DNA from 2 places in the Devosia sp. BK genome. Region 2 is predicted to be linked to the other one. Evidence: riboswitches for the same ligand, from Rfam matches in the RefSeq annotation. Region 2 holds a riboswitch; the other holds the start of a gene.
The links. A riboswitch is a leader RNA that binds a small molecule or an ion and turns the genes downstream of it on or off. The one in region 2 is predicted to bind thiamine pyrophosphate.
Positions count from the first base shown of each region.

Region 1 (9,170 bases), on a different contig from region 2:
AATGTCGGCCTCATGCATGCGGTCAAGCGCTTCGAGCCTGAAAAAGGCTTCCGCCTTGCGACCTATGCCATGTGGTGGATCCGCGCCGCGATTCAGGAATATGTCCTGCGCTCGTGGAGCCTCGTCAAAATCGGCACGACTGCCGCTCAGAAGCGTCTGTTCTTCAACCTGCGTAAGGTGAAGGGCCAGATCGCGGCTTTGGAAGAGGGCAGCCTTCATCCCGACCAGATCAAGCAGATCGCGACGACGCTCAAGGTGACCGAAGCCGATGTCGTGTCGATGAACGCTCGCCTTTCGGGTGATGCCTCGCTGAACTCGCCCATGCGGGCTGACGAAGGCTCGTCGGAATGGCAGGATTGGCTCGTCGACGACACGCCGGACCAGGAAACGAGCCTCGGCGAAACGCAGGAGTTCGACGAGCGCATGGGCCTTCTTACCCAGGCTATGGACGTGCTCAACGAACGCGAGCGCGCCATCTTCCAGGCTCGCCGCCTGCAGGACAATCCGTCGACGCTCGAAGAGCTGGCGCAGCAATATGACGTCAGCCGCGAGCGCATCCGCCAGATCGAAGTCCGCGCCTTTGAAAAGGTTCAGGAAGCGGTCAAGGAAGCGGCTCGTCCGCACTGATCGACGACATCATGAGATGACGAAGGCGGGCCAAGTGCCCGCCTTTTTAGTTTTCAGGAATGGACGCCAGCCAGAGCGTGAACGGATCGTCCGCCGGAGCATTTTCGAGAGGCCCAAGAATTTCCGACGCCGTACGCGGGATGGTGACGGCAAATGTCTTGCTGACGAATTGCCGGAACTCGGCTGGCGGGCTGTAGGGCGGCACGTTTTCCGCGCCGACGGCGGCCACGAGATTGGCATGCTCTTCTTCCGGGGTAATGCCAAAATATTCCGGCCAGCACAGTTCGCCATAGCCGATTGCCATAAGCCGCAGCATATCGACGGGATTCTCGGTTAGCGTTGCCATCAGCACGGACCCGGACCCTGAGCCCATGTGGACGATGGAGAGACCGCCATCGTCACGACGCCACAGCGCAGCGTAGGAGCCTTCGCCGCCGGTCGGGATAATGGGCGCAAGGCGCTCGGTGTAGGCTTTGTCATCCGTACCAAGCCAGGCATCGACATGGCCAGGATCGACCGGCTTGAAGCCGGTTTCACTGGTGAGTTGGGCATCGGCCGGTTTGACAAAGGCCATGCTGCCATCGCGGACAAAATTGTTGGCGTCGAGCCAGTCGATCGTGGTGACGAAGGCTTCTGGTAGTTCCATGCCGGGCGGCAGCGAAGCCGCGATCGCTTGCGTAAAACTGCTCATGGCAAATCCTCCGCCTGTCAGAAGCGGAGTGGCGGCGAGACCTGCAAGCACGCTGCGCCTACGCACTCTTGCGCGCCTCTTCGATCAGATCCCAAAGGCGCTCCTTGCCGAGAATAAGGAGCCACGGCGTGTCGTCCTCAGGCTCGACCACCACCTCTCCACCTGTGCCTTCGTTCGATGTGCCGATGAGGCCTCCCGGCTCGAGCATGAGGCCATCCATGGGGTAATAAAGCCCGGTCGATCGGCGGAACTGGATCTGCACCAGCGGGTGGATCGACACACGTTCTTTCTGCGCCGCGTCGAAAGCGATGCAGCCGGTCACTGCGAGCGCGACATCGGTTTCATCGACCAGCAGTAATTTGCGCATCTGCGCATATTGGAGGACCGCGCTGAGCGCGGCGAGCGTATGGTCGAGGCGTTTACCGGTCATCCCAAGGGCAAGGGTCACCGGGGCACTGGTCGAATAGAGCGCCTTTTGGAAATCGGTGGTGATCTGCTCGGGGATATGGATGACGCGCGTGCGCTGCTCCCACCCGGCTCGATCGGATAGAGAATCGAGATCGCCGATGATCGCATCGGGCGTCAGGCCCGCCGCGCCAATCGCGTCGCCGCCGCCATCGGCACCGACCAGCGCAATGCCGCGCGCGGCCAGATCCTGCAAAAGCGCGATATCGACGGCACCGCCCCCGACAATGGCCATAGGCCGTTGAAAGACCAGCGGCACTGCGCCTGCGCCGCTTCCTGAAGTCACTTGCACTGTCACAATTCTCTCAATATGGTCCGAGCCGTCTCGCTGGGGTGTTCCGGATCATGTCCGGAGCTGAGAGTTACCCATAGAACCTGAACCAGGTCATGCTGGCGGAGGAAGTTCGAGATGGCAAGGGCGTCTCTTCGCGTCCTCTCCATTGACTTATCCCTTCTCCCATGGCCGCAACCGTTGAAGGGATGACCCAATGGTCAAATCCACTTGCCTCGCGCTTGCGGTCCTTTTTGGATTGTCTGCCGTTTCTGCCCATGCGCAGGATGTACCCACGCTCACCATCTACACCTATGACGGCTTTGCGGCCGAATGGGGTCCCGGCCTGCAGCTTTCCGCAGCCTTCGAACCCGTCTGCGGCTGCAAGCTCAATTGGGTCGCCGCCGACTCCTCCATCGGCACCCTCCGCCGCGTGCAGCTTGAAGGCGCCACGACCGAGGCCGACCTCATTGTCGGGCTCGACACCGCCATTGCCGGCGAAGCCCGCGCCACCGGGCTTTTTGCCGATCATGGCCTGACGCTCGACAAGCTCGACCTGCCGGAAGCCTGGACGGATGCGCAATTCGTGCCGTTCGACTATTCGCATTTCGCCTTCATGTATGACACCGACCGGACCGCGACCCCGCCCAAGAGCTTTGAAGAGCTCATCGCCATGCCGGACGATTTCAAGATCGCCATCCAGGACCCGCGTTCGGCAACGCCGGGCCTTGGGCTCGTCCTCTGGATCAAGGCCGCCTATGGCGACCGCGCGCCGGAAATCTGGGCCGGTCTGAAACCCCATATCCTGACCGTAACGCGCGAATGGAGCGAGAGCTATTCGCTCTTCCTCGATGGCGAGGCCGACATGGCGCTCTCCTATACGACCTCGCCCGCCTACCACATCATCGAAGAAAACGACGACACGATCAAAGCGGCGCTGTTCGAGGAAGGGCATTATCCGCAGATCGAAGTCGCCGGGATTTTGAAATCCTCCAAGCATCAGGAGCTCGCCAAGCAGTTCCTTGAATGGTTCGCTTCGCCGGAGGGTCAGAAGATCATCCCGACGACCAATTGGATGTTCCCGGTGGTCGATCTTGGAGCTGATCTGAACCCAGCCTTTGCCAGCTTGCCGCAGCCTGAAAAGACCTTGCGGTTGAGCGACGAGGATATCCTGGCGCATTCGTCCGAGTGGATCGACGAGATGCTGGCAGCGGTGCAATAATAAATGCTCTGCACAAACTCGATATGGCACATCCCCCTTGACGAGGGAGGTTGGGAGGGGGTGTCGGCAGCCACAACGCTATTGTGGCTCACTCCCCCCTCCCCAACCCTCCCCGCAAGGGGGAGGGTGCCGTTCAGTGCGTGTGGCCACTCATGCTGACCCTCCCCCACCGCCCCACCCGCATCGCCATCTCCGAAGCCCTCGCCCTTGCCATTGCCGGCCTCATCGCCTCCGTGCTCTGGGCCATCTTCTCCGCCGCCACCGACGCCAGCGGCTCCTCGCGCGTCGATATTCCGCACCTCCTGCGGATGACCGCCATCCAGGCGGGTTTTACCACCATCCTGTCGCTCTCCGTCGGCACGGCCCTCGCCTGGGCGCTCAATCGCTTGCGCTTTCTGGGGCGCGACCTGGTGGTCGGGCTCTTTGCCGCCGCCATCGTTACGCCCGGCATGGTCGTCGCGTTTGGTCTACTTTCCATCTGGGGCCGCAATGGCTGGATCAACCAAGCGAGCGAAACGCTATTCGGCTTTTCGATCGGCAATCCGGCCTTTGGGCTTTCAGGCATTCTGTTGGCTCATGTCATTCTCGACGGCGCCTTTGCCGCGCGCATTCTTCTCGCACGACTCGATGCCATTCCGCAAAGCAAGCTCAAGGTCGGGCAATCGCTGGCCCTATCAGCGAGACAACGGTTTCGGCTGATCGATTGGCCCGCCATGCGCACCAGCCTGCCAGGCCTCGGCGCCATCATCTTTCTCCTCGCCTTTACGAGCTTCCCGATCGTGCTGCTGCTCGGCGGCGGACCAGCAAACCAAACGCTAGAGGTGGCCATCTATTCGGCGGTGCGGCTCGATTTCGATCTTGTCGGCGCCGTGCGACTGGCCCTGACCCAGATCGGGGTCTGCGCGCTCGTCATCCTCCTCGCATCAAGCACGACGCCCGTCGTCAGCGTCCAAGGCCGCTCGCTGCCGCCAACTTGGCGCGATGGTTTTGGCGCGCGCGTCCTGCAGGGGCTGATATTGGCTCTCGCCACCGTTGGCTTCGCCCTGCCGCTTGTCTCCGTGCTGATTGACGGGCTCGGCTTCGGCCTCCTCCGTGTGTTGGCCCAAGCGACATTCTGGTGGGCGCTGAGCACGAGCCTCGTGATCGGCAGCGCCTCCGCGGCCCTGACGCTGGTTCTGGCTCTGGCGCTGACCTTGGGCCGCGCTGCTAGCGGGTCACGCGCCGCGCGAACGCTGCTGGGCACGCCGAGTTTTGCCTATCTCGCTGTTCCGGCCGTCGTGCTCTCGCTCGGCTTTTTCCTGATCGTGCGCAATCTCGGCGTAGCGCCGGCGCAAGCCGCGCCGGTTGTCGTCATCATCGCCAACAGCCTCCTTGCCCTGCCCTTCGCCGTCGCGACGCTCGGCCCGCCACTCGATGCGGTCGCGCGGTCACGCGGAAAGCTCATCCGGTCTCTGGGCCTTTCCGGCTGGCAGCAGTTCCGGCTGGTGGAATATCCGCTGCTGGGCAAGGATATCGGCCTGATGCTGGCGCTGGCCTTCTGCTTCTCGCTCGGCGATCTCGGCGTCATCGCGCTGTTCGGCACGCAGGATTTTCAAACGCTGCCGCTGATGATGTTCCGCGCGCTTGGCGCCTATCGCAACAATGATGCTGCGGCCATCGCTGCAATCCTGCTCGTCGGCACCATTATCGCCTTCGTGGCTCTGCCCCGCCTTTTCGAAAGACTAGCCCATGCTTCGCGCTGACCACCTCGCCTTCGCCTATGGCGCTGACACGCAAACCTATGATTTCAGCTTTGCGGCTGAAGCTGGCGCCGTGACTGCGATCTCAGGCGCCAGCGGCTCGGGCAAATCGACGCTGTTCGATCTTCTGGCTGGTTTCTTGAACCCAAAAGGTGGGAGCCTCGATCTCGACGGACAAAATCTTCTGCCGCTCTCGCCGGAGACGCGCCCCATCTCACTGCTGCTGCAGTCCGACAATCTCTTCGAACATCTTTCAGCGCGTGAGAATGTCGCTTTGGGCCTAGCACGCAATGTCGGCAAGACGGAAACGCGCGAGCGCGTGGACGCCGTGCTGAAGCGCATGGGGCTTGAAAGCCTTGCCGATCAGACGGCAGCCACCCTCTCCGGCGGCCAGAAGCAACGTATAGCTCTGGCGCGAACGCTGCTACGCGACCGGCCGGCTCTTCTCCTCGACGAGCCGTTTTCCGCGCTCGACGACGACACGCGGCACGGCATTCGGGCATTGGTTGGAGAACTAACAAAAAGCGAGGGATGGCACACCATCCTCGTCAGCCATCACGAGGATGACATCACTGCGCTGGCGCAGCGGCGTTATCGACTAGAGAATGGTAGTCTTCGCGAGGCCTAAAAAAAAGGCCGCTGGTTTCACCCAGCGGCCTTTTGATTACTGTGCCCAGGCGGCGAACACTTCCTTGAAAAGCGCGTCCGCCTCGCTGTCTTTTTCGAGCGTCAGGATGGCGTTGCGGCCCGTCCCGTAGACGATCGCCAGATCGAGCCAGCGCCGGTTTTCGAGAAGGTTGACGTTGGCCGTCTCGTCATCTGGCGATGAACTCAAGGCAAAGAGGAAGCTATTGCCTACGATACGCGCCGAGGCGCCGACGAGCGGCGTGCCGGGCACAAGTTCTTCGTTCTTTAGGAGAACGCCTGGAAGGCTGGAAATCGAGCCGCCGACAAAGGTATCGCTGACGTCGAAATTGACTTCCATCAGGTGGCTGGCCGGCAGGCTTGGATCGGTATTCCGGCGGATCGTCACCGAGACATTGAGCGCACGTGCCGGAATGCTCGCCTTGCCAACGAGGGTCGGCTGACCGAGTTCATCTTCGCCCTTGGCCCAATCGACGGTACCAGAGAAGGGCACGGCGCCAGTGCGGCCATCGGACGAGGCCTCAAGCAGCAGCGACTGGCTGCCAGCGAGCACGGCCGGATCGACGCTATTCGCGGGATCGTTGGTTGCGGCGATGCTGGTATCGGCGCCCGAGAGGCGCTCTTCGGTCTTGACCTCACCGCCATTGAGCGAGGGCAAGGCTGTTTCAGTGCCATTAGGCGTAACCGCTTCTGGTGTCGGCTCCAAGCGATCTTCGGTGCCGTCGATCGACGTTGTCGGTTCGATCGTCGGGGTCGTCGCCGTATTGCCGGGGCCTGTCGTCGTCTCGTTGACGCTCGGCGCATCGAGCGTTGGCGTCGTTGCGATGGGTGTATCCGCCGTCTGGGTCACCGGTGCTGCGGCGCGGCCGAACATCTGGTCGAGGTCGACATAACCTTCGCGCCACGCCCAGAAACCGGCGCCACCGGCACCCGCGAGCAGCAAGGCAAAGACGATGAGGAAAATGGTCAGACCTGCACCCTGGCGACGCTGGCTGCCAGCCGTGTCAAAGGCACTCGGATCGGCATTGTCTTCGGCAAGGCCGGCATCGGCGAGAGCTGGAGTCTCTCCACTCGCCGTCGTTTCCGATACTTCGCCGCGTGCTTCGCGATCAAGCGTCTCGATGGCACGCTCGATGGCGCCTTCGGCTTCCTTGGCGCCGTCATCGATCTCGACTTCGCGCACGCTCGAGAGCGCGGTTTCGACCGGGCGCTCGACAACGGTGATCTCGGGCTCGATGACCGGCTGGCGCGCCAAAGCGGCGCTGCCGCCGAGCGAGGGCTCAACGCGGGCAACAGCAGACGCGGTGCCACCAAATCCGACAGCAGCAGCGGCACCAATGGCCGCAACGTCGCGGCGCGGCGTGAAATCGGGGCGCTTGAGCGGAACCGGCGCAACCGCGGGCGGCGGCACAAAATCGGGCTCATCGGATTTTGCGACGCCCGGACGTTCGGCCGGACGCAGCTCGAACGGCAGCGTCGAGGACTGGACCTTGGCGCCACCCGCATCGGCAGCCTGGCTAATGATTTCCTCGATCGAGAGGGTTTCATCCATCGGGCTTTGCGTGAGCGTATCGTCATCGGCAGGTTCGTCGACCGCCTCAACAATCGGTTCTGGCTCAGGCTCCGGAACATATTCCGGCTCTGGTTCAGGTTCGGGCTCCGACTGAACGAAAACCGGCTGCGGCGCTGGGCGCTCGACGGCTTGCGGCGGCACGAAACTTTGTGCAGGGCGCGGTTCGGGTGCAGTTGGTCGTGGGCTGATGACCGCGACTGGATCGGGCTCGGCGGGTTGTGGCGCGGGCTGAGGAGCCGCCGCTGCCGGTTTGGGCGCGAGCATGGCGTCGCGCCCAAGGCTGATGACGGCTTCGCTCGCTTCCTGCTCGACCTGACGGATGCAGTCTTCGAGCTGCAGGCGGTGCTGGGTGATTTCGCGAGCCGGCAAAGGAGGCTGGATAGACCGCAACTGCCCGACAAGGGCGGCGCGTGCCTTTTCGTAAACTGCGCGGCGCGCAGCTCCATTGTTCTCCGGCAGCGCCGAGATTGCTCGGCGCAACAGCTCCTTATAGTCCGCCATTGGCTACTGGGTACTCACAATTGCAGCGACGTCTTTTAGCAAGTTTTATCAGTCTTGGAACGGGTCAACTACCAAGATGGTATCTGCGCGTTCGGGACTAGTGGACAACAATGCGACCGGGGCCCCGATCAGCTCTTCGATATAGCGAACATATTTGACGGCTTGGGCCGGCAGCTCGGCCCATGAACGCGCGCCGGCAGTCGTTTCGGACCAGCCCTCAAGCGTCTCATAAATAGGCTTAACGCGGGCTTGTGCCCCCATTGAGGCGGGCAAATAATCAATGCGTGATCCATCAAGCTCATAGCCGACGCAGACCTTGATCTCTTTCAGACCATCGAGAACGTCGAGCTTGGTCAAAGCGATCCCGGTAATACCCGAGGTTTTGACCGTCTGGCGGACGAGGACCGCATCAAACCAGCCGCAGCGGCGCGGACGGCCCGTATTGACGCCGACTTCCTTGCCGACCGTCGCGAGGTGGCGGCCGATTTCATCATCGAGCTCGCAGGGGAACGGGCCTTTGCCGACACGCGTCGTATAGGCCTTGGTGATCCCCAGGACATAGCCGATCGCCGTTGGCCCAAGGCCTGAACCGGCGGCGGCCTGACCGGCAACGGTGTTGGACGAGGTCACGAAAGGATAGGTGCCATGATCATTATCGAGGAGCGCACCCTGCGCACCTTCGAAAAGAATCCGCGCGCCTTCGCGGCGCTTGTCATCGAGCACGCGCCAGACCTGATCCATGAAGGGCAGGATTTCGCCGGCGATGGACGTCAGCTCGTCATAGATCGTCTGTGCGTCGATCTCGCCAAGACCCATGCCGCGCCGGAGCGCATTATGGTGCGACAGGAGACGCTCGATCTTGGGCATGAGCGTATCGGGTTCGGACAAATCGATAAGGCGGATGGCGCGACGGCCGACCTTATCTTCGTAAGCTGGGCCAATGCCGCGGCGTGTGGTGCCGATCTTGAGGCCGGAATTGGCGTCTTCGCGAATACCGTCGAGCTCGCGATGGAGCGACAGGATGAGCGGCGCATTATCGGCAATACGCAGGATCTGCGGGGTAATCTCGACCCCCTGCCCGCGCAGCTTGGCCATTTCCTGGACGAAATGGTGGGGATCGACGACGACGCCATTGCCGATGACCGAGAGCTTGCCCTGGACAAGGCCCGAGGGTAGCAGCGCGAGCTTGTAGCTCACGCCATCGATCACAAGGGTATGGCCGGCATTGTGACCACCATGGAAGCGCACGACGACGTCGGCGCGTTCCGAGAGCCAATCCACGATCTTGCCCTTGCCCTCGTCACCCCATTGAGAGCCGACGACAACCACATTCGCCATAGTCCAGTCTTCCTTAACTTAAGGCGTGCCAAGGCCCGGCACGACAGAAATCGGGCCGGCCAGAAAGGCTGCACCCTTACCCAAGTGGCGGACATTCG
Region 1 is NZ_JAIMBX010000003.1:364,248-373,417, reverse strand. It holds gene rpoH (RNA polymerase sigma factor RpoH) at 1-627, shown strand, start outside; gene DevBK_RS17375 (hypothetical protein) at 674-1,318, opposite strand; gene DevBK_RS17370 (thiamine diphosphokinase) at 1,377-2,069, opposite strand; TPP riboswitch at 2,103-2,204, shown strand; gene thiB (thiamine ABC transporter substrate binding subunit) at 2,272-3,276, shown strand; gene DevBK_RS17360 (hypothetical protein) at 3,429-5,018, shown strand; gene DevBK_RS17355 (ATP-binding cassette domain-containing protein) at 5,005-5,643, shown strand; gene DevBK_RS17350 (hypothetical protein) at 5,680-7,734, opposite strand; gene DevBK_RS17345 (adenylosuccinate synthase) at 7,783-9,072, opposite strand.
Region 1: it holds a riboswitch for thiamine pyrophosphate, as region 2 does, so the genes downstream of both, thiB (thiamine ABC transporter substrate binding subunit) here and DevBK_RS00490 (YkoF family thiamine/hydroxymethylpyrimidine-binding protein) in region 2, are expected to answer to the same signal.

Region 2 (9,170 bases):
TCTTGCACGGTGACGTGCAAATGGACTTACCTTGCTTATGAGCGTCGCTGGGATCCCACTTACTTCCGGGCCATCGGTCTTGATGCTTTGGCCGATGAGGGTTTTGCCCGTATCGGCACCGAAGTGGTTTCACCGGGAACGCGGATTGGCGGTCTGATGGAGGAGGCGGCAGATCAACTGGGCTTGCCGGCAGGGACGGCGGTGGGCTCCGGCCTGATCGACGCACATGCAGGCGGGGTTGGGACAGTCGGCGCTCTCGGAACGCCCGAGGAGAATATGGCCTATGTCTTTGGTACATCATCCTGCACGATGACAACGACCCAAAGCCCGGCCTTTGTCCCCGGGGTCTGGGGGCCGTATTTCGATGCCATGGTTCCCGGCTTCTGGTTGAACGAAGGCGGTCAATCGGCCGCAGGCGCGGCCATCGATCGCTTGGTCTCCCTTCATCCCGCCAGTGGAGAGGCCAGCAAAAGAGCCGCAGAACTTGGGTTGTCGTTTCTTTCTTATCTGTCGCACCTCGCCATAGGGCAATCCGCCTTGGCCTCTGACGCGATCGGCCTCGCGGATGGTGTCCACGTCGTCCCGGAATTCCTCGGAAACCGTGCCCCCTTTGCCGATGCCGACACCCGCGCAGTCATCGCCGGGCTCGGCATGGACCAGTCGGAAGCGAGCCTTGTCGCCCTCTATGTCGGCGGGCTCAGCGGCATCGGCTATGGTCTCAGGCAAATCATCGAAATCCAAGAGAAACACGGCGCGCCCATAAAGCGGATCGTGATCAGCGGCGGCGCCGGCCAGGACAATCTGGTACGACAAATTCTTGCAGACACCTCCGGCGTGCCGGTGGTCGTAACCGAGGCCAAGGAGCCGGTTCTGCTCGGATCTGCGATATTGGCGTCGATGGCCGCAGGGCACTTCCCGGACCTGACGGCTGCAATGTCCAAAATGACCCGCGCCGCTGCCACCTTCGAGCCAAACGATAGTGTCCGGCAAGTGCACGAAAAGCGGTTCGCCGTTTTCGTAAACCTACAGGCGATAGCTCGATCGCCGGAGGCAAGGCATAGTGCAACCTAGCGCCAGTCGCCACCTTCTCGCAGTGATTTAGGTCTTTGTCGGCGGCGCCGTTTCTCGAGTTCCGCCGACCTTTGCCGTCTTGCGAAACCGTCCGATGTTTTGTGGTACGCGACTATTTCAAGTCAGGTCCCCATGGTGGAACGATGCGCCCAGCCGGTCATGCGCTTTTCGATCCAAGCCATGACCGCATACATGGCGATGCCTTCAACGGCCAGCATGAGAAGACCCGCAAAGACCAGCGGCACGTTGAAATTCGATTGTGCCGAGGCCATCATGTTGCCGAGGCCCGAATTGGACGCCACCGTTTCGCTGACGACCGAACCGACAAAGGCCAACGTGATCGCCACTTTCAGCGAGCCGAAGAAATATGGCATCGACCGCGGAATGCCGACCTTGAGCATGATGTCCATTTTCTTCGCGCCGAGGGCGCGCAGCACGTCCTCGGTTTCCGGTTCGATGGTCGCTAGGCCCGTCGCGACATTGACCACGATCGGGAAAAACGAAATCAGAAACGCCGTCAGCACGGCCGGCACGGTCCCGATGCCGAACCAGATGACAAGGATCGGCACCAGTGCCACCTTGGGAATGGCATTGAACCCGACCATTATGGGGTAGAGCCCGGCATAAATGGTCTTGGACCAACCGATGAAAAGCCCGATTCCGAGCCCCGCGACAACCGCGATCATGAAGCCGAGCACAGTGGTGTAGAGCGTCTGCACCGAGTTCTTCCAAATCGGCGACCAGTACTGCACGATGGCCTCGAACACTCGCGTTGGCGTCGGCAAAATAGTATGCGGCAGCCCGGACAGGCGAACGCCAATCTCCCAGATAACGAAGAGCCCGATCGTATAAAGCACCGGCGCGAGCCGCACCCAATTGAGCTTGAAGACCGGCTTTGGCGCAGCCGCAACCGGCGCAGGTGTTTCCATCGTCGTCATACTGCGGCCCTCGCCGTTGCGATTTCCCCGTGCAGCCGCTGCACCATTTCATTGAACGCCGGCTCGTAGAGCAGGTCCAACTGCCGTGGCCGCTCAAACGGCACCTCGTGCTCGGCAATCACCCTGCCCGGCCGCGCCGACATGACGACGACCTTATCGGCCAGGAACACACTCTCGCGCAGATCATGAGTCACGAGCACGATAGTGACATCCTGGCTCGCATGGAGGTCCCGGATCACGCACCAGAGTTCTTCGCGCGTAAAGGCATCGAGCGCACCGAACGGCTCATCGAGCATCAGCAATTCCGGTTCATGGATCAGCGCGCGGCACAGATTGGCCCGCTGCTGCATGCCGCCCGAAAGCTGCCAGGGGAATTTGTCGCCAAATCCCTTCAGCCCCACAGTCTCCAGCAGTTTCTCGGCCTTCGCGACATATTCAGCCTTATGGCTGCGCAACCGACGCCGGTGTCTCTCGACGATCTCGAGCGGCAGCAGAATATTTTCGAGCGTCGTCCGCCAAGGCAGCATGGTCGGGTTCTGAAAAGCCATGCCGACGATCGAAACAGGCTTGGTCACCTGACTATTGGCGACGATCACCGCCCCGTTCTGAGGAATATGCAGCCCCGTCGTCAGCTTCATCAGTGTGGATTTGCCGCAACCCGAGGGCCCGACCACCGCGACGAATTCGCCGCGATTGATTTTGAGGTTAAGCCCGCTGACCGCCAGCGTGCCGTCCGGCCCGCCATAGCGCATGTCGACGTTTTCGATGGAAACAAGCGGTGAAGCCATGCCGGTGCTCCAGAAGAAAGAGAGGTCTGCCCGGACCGTCCCCGTTCCCTCGAAAGAACGGTCCGGGCAGATGACCCAGGCGCCCTTTCGCCTGGGAATATCGCCACCAAAGAGTTACGGCAGCATGCGCTCTGCAGCCGGCGGCAGATATTGTGCATCGAACACATCAGCGGCAGTGACATTGCCCTTGAGGCCCATCGAGATCTTCAGCGTGTCGATGGATGCGGCCAGGCGCGCCTCATCAATCCCGCCAAAACCGTGCTCGACCACATAGGGCGTCTTGATGTTCATCTCGTTCGCCATGGTCAGGCGCGCGGCTTCGGTGTCGATATTGAGCGTCTCATTGCGCGCCAATACGGCAGCGGCGCCTGCTGCCGGATCAGCCACGGCATCGGCAAAACCCTTGGCGAGCGCCCGAACAAACCCCTTCACGGCCTCCGGATTTTCCTCGGCAAAGGCCTCGTTGACCATGATCGCATTGCCATAAAGATTGAGCCCGTGATCGGCAAAAAGGATGGTCGAGATATCGTCGTCCGGCACGCCATTGGCCTTAAGGTTGAGGATCACCGAGAAGGCAAAGCCAAAAACACCATCGACGTCGCCTGAAGCCAGCATCGGTTCGCGCACCGGAAAACCGATCGACTCGATGGTGATGCCCGAAGTGTCGATCCCCGCCGCTTCGACGAAAGCAGGCCATTGCGCAAAGGCGCCATCGGGCGGCGGCGCGCCGAGCTTCTTGCCTTCGAGCGATTTCGGATCGTCGGTGATCCCGAGAGATTTGCGGCCGATGACCGAGAATACCGGTTTATCATAGACCATCATGATGGCCTTGACCGGCTGGGTGTTGTCCTCGTCGAGAAACTTGATCAGCGAATTGATGTCGCCGAAGCCAAACTGGTAAGCGCCGGTGGCGACGCGCGGAATGGCCTCAACCGACCCATTGCCGGTATCGATGGTGACATTAAGTCCCTCGTCGGCAAAATACCCCTTGTCCTGCGCCAGCAGAAACCCTGCTGCTGGCCCTTCGAACCGCCAATCCAAAGTCAGCTTGACGTCGGTTTGCGCCAATGCAGGCACGGCGAAAATCAGAGAACTGAAGAGAGTAGCGGTCGCCAGAAGGCGAGGCGTGAGCATGGGTCTTCTCCGTGTTTGTTGGACACAAACAACCAAGACAAATTCATGCGCGCAAGTGGAAACTGATTAAAATTAGCGCTGAAATCATATATGCATATTTTTTAGGCTGCAGTGCTAAAAAGTGGCCGTCATAGTTTGGGCTACGCACCATTTTGGCGCGCCATCCGTGTGAAAATCTGGATCGCAGGTCAGGGTCGCCCCAGACTGATCTTGGGCTTACGCAAGCGCCGAAAAAGCCCGCGCTTCGTGAAAGCTTCGAAAATCTCTTCGGGACCCTCTGGATCCAAAACCTCGTGGTCCGCGAGCCATGCCTCGACGGCGCTTAAATCCTCAGGAGCGTATGGGATCAGAGATTTGCCATCGTTACGCAGGCCTTCGATGGCACCGATCAGCCCTCGCGCGTTCACCTCCCGCTCGATGATGTCGGGCGAAACGGCAAGATGCTCGCCGAGTAAGCTGTTGCGAATGGCCCTGACCGTTTCACTGACAGCTTCATTCTGAGCAAATGTCGCATCGATAGTGACGTCGCATTCGGTATCGAGGCGCATCGAGCGATTGTTCAGATTTGACGAGCCGATGCGTACGACCTCGTCATCGATGATAAGGATTTTAGCGTGAACGTAGATTGGCTCGCCGCCACTGGTGGCCGGCGTGTAAATTCGAAAGCGCCCATGCGTGTCCAACCGGTTCAGCGCCTGATAAAGGCGAGCACGGGCGGTATCCATCGCCAGGGGCTCCAGCCAACCTTGCGCGCTATCGGGGTTGATGACGACGATTTCGGGTCCATCGGCCTCCTGGAGGCGCTTCGCCATTGCTTCAGCCACCCGCCGCGACGCGAAATATTGGCTTTCGGCATAGATGTAGCGTTTTGCCCTGGCAATCTGGTCGAGATACAGGTGCTCGATCTCAAGAACTGACGGCCGGCCGTCGATCTCAGGCGCAGAACGAGAGACTGCGATGGGCACATCAACGAATTGCGCATCGAGAGCGTCAGGCCAAGGCGATTGCTGCTTGCTCAGTTCTGGCATTGGCCTTCCTCCGGCCGTGATCCATCGATCGCGTGCGATGTCGGCGAGTGTGCGTGCAATCGGCCCTTCCAATGCCGTTGTGGCGTCATGCCAGGGTTTGTGCGGCTTGCCATTCGGACGCACGCGGCGCGGGTCTTCGTGTATATGGTCGCGTGTGTCCCAGCGGTCCTCGGTCATGTCGATGCCGCCACAAAAGGCCAGCGCCTCGTCGATGACGACGATCTTTTGGTGGTGCGAGGCCGCTGGCGGATGGGCTCCATCGAGCTTGGTGTGAATACGTCTATGGCTCATCCATTTGAAGACGGTGAAAATGGTGGAGCCGCGAGCCAGCATCTTGAGGGCACCTAGATCCCAACGCAGCAGAAAGACTTCAAGTTCAGGGTTCTGCTGAACCAGCCAATAGATGAAGTCGCCGACTTTTTCAGGCGCACCATCGTTCGTGGGAGCGCCCAACCGGATGCGGGCATCAAAGTCCCAACCGATCAACACGATGCGCTTTTTCGCCTTCAGCATCGCCGCTCGCGCAACGCGGAAATAGTCATCCGCATCGATGATGACAGAAGCCCGCGTAGCGGTCTCGACCCGATAACAATTGACGCCTGGTAGAAGCGGGGCGCCACCGTCTCGCCGAACCATCCATTCATCCTTTATCGGCAGCGCCCAAGGCTTGGCTACGGAACAGCGATCGCATCCCGATCGATCGCGATCAGAACGAATGTCTACCCATTAGGTTTCCATAGCCTGAGCCGGCCGCCCTCGAAGTTGCGACAGCCTTTTGCAACGTCAAAGCACGATCAAAATCACCCTTGGAGTTCGTAGGGACAGTCCGCAACGCGCCCGGTCGTTTAGACTGCCAATCCGATGTCCTCCAAACAGTTGGTCTGCTGAAATCGAGACAGTGGCAAATGGGGTTGATCGCCAACTCCGCGACGGTTCAGAACTCCTCGATTCCACCGCGAAGCAGTCGAAGCAATTCTGCATTCGAACCAATCTCTATGCACGTTGCGCTACCCTGCCCGCTCTCGAGCGCCAGCCTATCTTCTGGTCCAAATACTTCATCGTATCGAAGGGTCCAGCGGAGAAGTTGGATCCGAATGCCATCCCGACGAAGCACGCGAGATAGCCGGAGCCACACCGGTGGCACCATTCGAATAATAGCGTCAGCGCGTTGAACCCGATCTATATAGGTTCGGCTGTTGCCACCCTCGATGATCCACTTTTCTTGCGCCGTCAGCTGGCGTACGCGTGCATCGATATCGTCTGGAGCTCGCAGGTTTCCAAGCGAATCCCACACCTCGTCATCAACGGCATGGACGGGTAGTTCATAACGACGACCAAGACGTCGAGCGAGCCAGGTCTTGCCTGATCCAGGGCCGCCGATAATCATGATCCTGCGTATAGCCATCGCTCTGACTTAGCACGCGGCGTCATCACTCGCATGTCCGGTCCACGCAAAACCAAATCCAGTGGGAATGGCCGAAACGGGGTCGCAACGTGCCACTGCATCTGTGGCAACGGGCGTTATCGGACATTTCCCCGATTGCCCTACTCCGCCACCAAGCGGCTTCCCCCCAAGAATGAGAGGTCGCACGAGACAATTTTTTCATCGAGACAGGCTCGCCGCATGAGCGTCGTTGTAGGGCTGACATTCGTAAAGATTGCAAACGGTCCCACTCGCCGCCCAGAAATGCCGCTTGGCGCCGCGGGGCACCGTGAGCATCCGACTGACTGGCTCTCAGCCTCCTCTAGCTTGCCCCCTCTACTCGGTGAAAACCTTTTTGCGTTGATGCGGACAGCGGGTAGAGCCATCAGGATCAGCGCGAGAGCGCCCTGATGAATATCACCCGTTTCTGCGACCCCGTTCACCGGGGCCCGAACCAGGCAGCCGACATCAGTTCGCCAGCCTCTTCACCTTACCTCTGACGTAAGAAGGCTTGCGTTCTGCGACCAGCAGCGCATAAGGTGCCCATATCCACAGGGGTGCTCCGTAGGTCGGGGCTGAGATGAGGGCGGGAAGCCTTCGGACCCTATAGCTGATCTGGGTAATACCAGCGGAGCGAGGCGGGCCATGTTTTCGGGCGCACAGATATCCCTATACCCAATGACCGACGATTTCGTCGGCGTCATCATCAGTGCTTTGGGCGCGCTCGATCCCTATCGCGACCAGTTGCGCATTGAAACCGACGACATTTCCACCCTGCTCGTCGGTCCGCCCGAAGTGCTGTTCCCGGCCATGCGCGATCTCTTCAGCGCCACCGCCCGGACCGGCAAACATTGCGTGCTCTCGGCCACCATTTCGCGCGGCTGCCCCGGCGAGCCCGACGATCCCATCTGCAATTCGACCCAATTCGACGACACCGCCGCGCCCTTGGCCGAACGGCAGGCCGCGGCGCTGACTGCGGTACAAAATGCCCCCCACATCGGCGTGTTCTCTGTGGTCCAGTTCTCGCTTTACGTCCTGGGCCAAGGCAACCATATGGACGAAATCTATGGCTGCATCGACTTCCTCAAGCACTCGGGCACCTTCGAGAAGTCCAAGCATTTCGCCACCAAGCTCAGTGGCGATACCGGCGCGCTCTTTGCCACCATCGAGCAGGCCTTCTGCCGCTTCGGCCCGCCGCAAGGCCACGTCACCATCGATCTGACGGTTTCAGCCAACAGCCCCAGCGCGCGCTGAACCCAAGGGCCATTCATGTCCATTACCGCCCCGTCGCGACAATTCGCGCGCTTTATCCGCCATGCCGGCCCGGCCATTGCCTCAGTCTCCGCGCTGATCCTGGCCTGGGAGACCTATGTGCAACTTTGGGGCATTTCGCCTACCGCCCTGCCAGCGCCCACGCGCATCATCGTCCAGGGTTACGAGCAGCGCGAAGCCCTCACCGGCCATACGATCGCAACGCTTCAGGCGACCACATTCGGCTTTGCGTCCTCCCTCATCGTCGCCCTTCTCTTTTCAATCCTGATCGACTTTTTTCGGCAGCTGCGCCGGGCGCTGTTTCCCCTATTCATCATCACGCAGACCCTGCCGCTGGTCGCCATCGCGCCACTGATTGTGCTGTGGTTCGGCTTTGGTCTCACACCCAAAATCGTGCTGGTCGCGCTCGTCACCTTCTTCCCCATGCTTGTCGCCCTAACCCAGGGTTATGAAGCCACCGACCGCAATATCTCAGCCCTGCTCGCCTCAATGGGTGCCTCCCGCTGGCGCATTTTCGTTATGGCCCGCCTGCCCTCGGCACTGCCTTATTTCTTTGCGGGCCTGCGCATTTCCATCACCTATGCCGTGGTGGGCGCCATCTTTGCCGAATATGCCGGCGCAGCCCGGGGCCTTGGCATCTATATCCTCAATGCCAAGAACAATTTCCGCCCCGATCTCGTCCTCGCGGCAGTCTTTGTCAGCGCCACGCTCACGCTGCTGCTTTTTGGCGCCACCGTACTCTTGCAGCGCGCCGCCATGCCGTGGGCCCGGCTGACGGAGGCCCGTCCATGAGCCGGCCACGTCTCGACCTCAAAAACTTGCGCAAAGGCTTCGGGCCCACCGACGTTCTCGCCGATATCAATCTCAGCGTTCAGCCCGGCGAATTTGTCTCGATCCTCGGCCCTTCCGGGGCCGGCAAATCCACCATCCTGCAATTGCTGACCGGCGCCATCGCGCCCGATGGCGGCCAGATGCTGCTCGATGGCCAACCGCTCACGCCAGCGCAGCATCGCTTCGCCTTCATGCCGCAAGGCGATGCGCTCATGCCCTGGCGTCGCATCATCGACAACACCACGCTTGGTCTTGAAGTCCAGGGTCTCGGCCGCCAGGCCGCCCGTGCCAGGGTTATCCCGCTCTTTGCAGAATTCGGCCTTGCCGGGTTCGAAAACCATTATCCCGCCCAGCTATCCGGCGGCATGCGCCAACGCGCCGCCTTGCTGCGCACAGTCGTCCAGCAACGCCCAATGCTGCTGCTCGATGAGCCCTTCGGCGCTCTAGATGCCCTCACCCGCGCCCAGATGCAGCGCTGGCTCGCCGACATGTGGACCCGACATCGCTGGACTGTGCTGCTGATCACCCATGATGTGCGCGAGGCCGTGCTGCTCTCGGACCGCATCTATGTGCTGTCGGCCCGCCCGGCCTGCGTCGCCCACCATTTTCAAGTGCCCCTTGATCACCCACGCCACAGCGTCGGGTCACCCGAGCTTGCGGCCCTCGAAGCTCGAATTTTGCAGAC
Region 2 is NZ_JAIMBX010000001.1:114,586-123,755, reverse strand. It holds gene DevBK_RS00515 (FGGY-family carbohydrate kinase) at 1-1,071, shown strand, start outside; gene DevBK_RS00510 (ABC transporter permease) at 1,194-2,000, opposite strand; gene DevBK_RS00505 (ABC transporter ATP-binding protein) at 2,006-2,797, opposite strand; gene DevBK_RS00500 (ABC transporter substrate-binding protein) at 2,912-3,931, opposite strand; gene DevBK_RS00495 (phospholipase D-like domain-containing protein) at 4,120-5,595, opposite strand; TPP riboswitch at 6,926-7,037, shown strand; gene DevBK_RS00490 (YkoF family thiamine/hydroxymethylpyrimidine-binding protein) at 7,028-7,636, shown strand; gene DevBK_RS00485 (ABC transporter permease) at 7,652-8,446, shown strand; gene DevBK_RS00480 (ABC transporter ATP-binding protein) at 8,443-9,170, shown strand, end outside.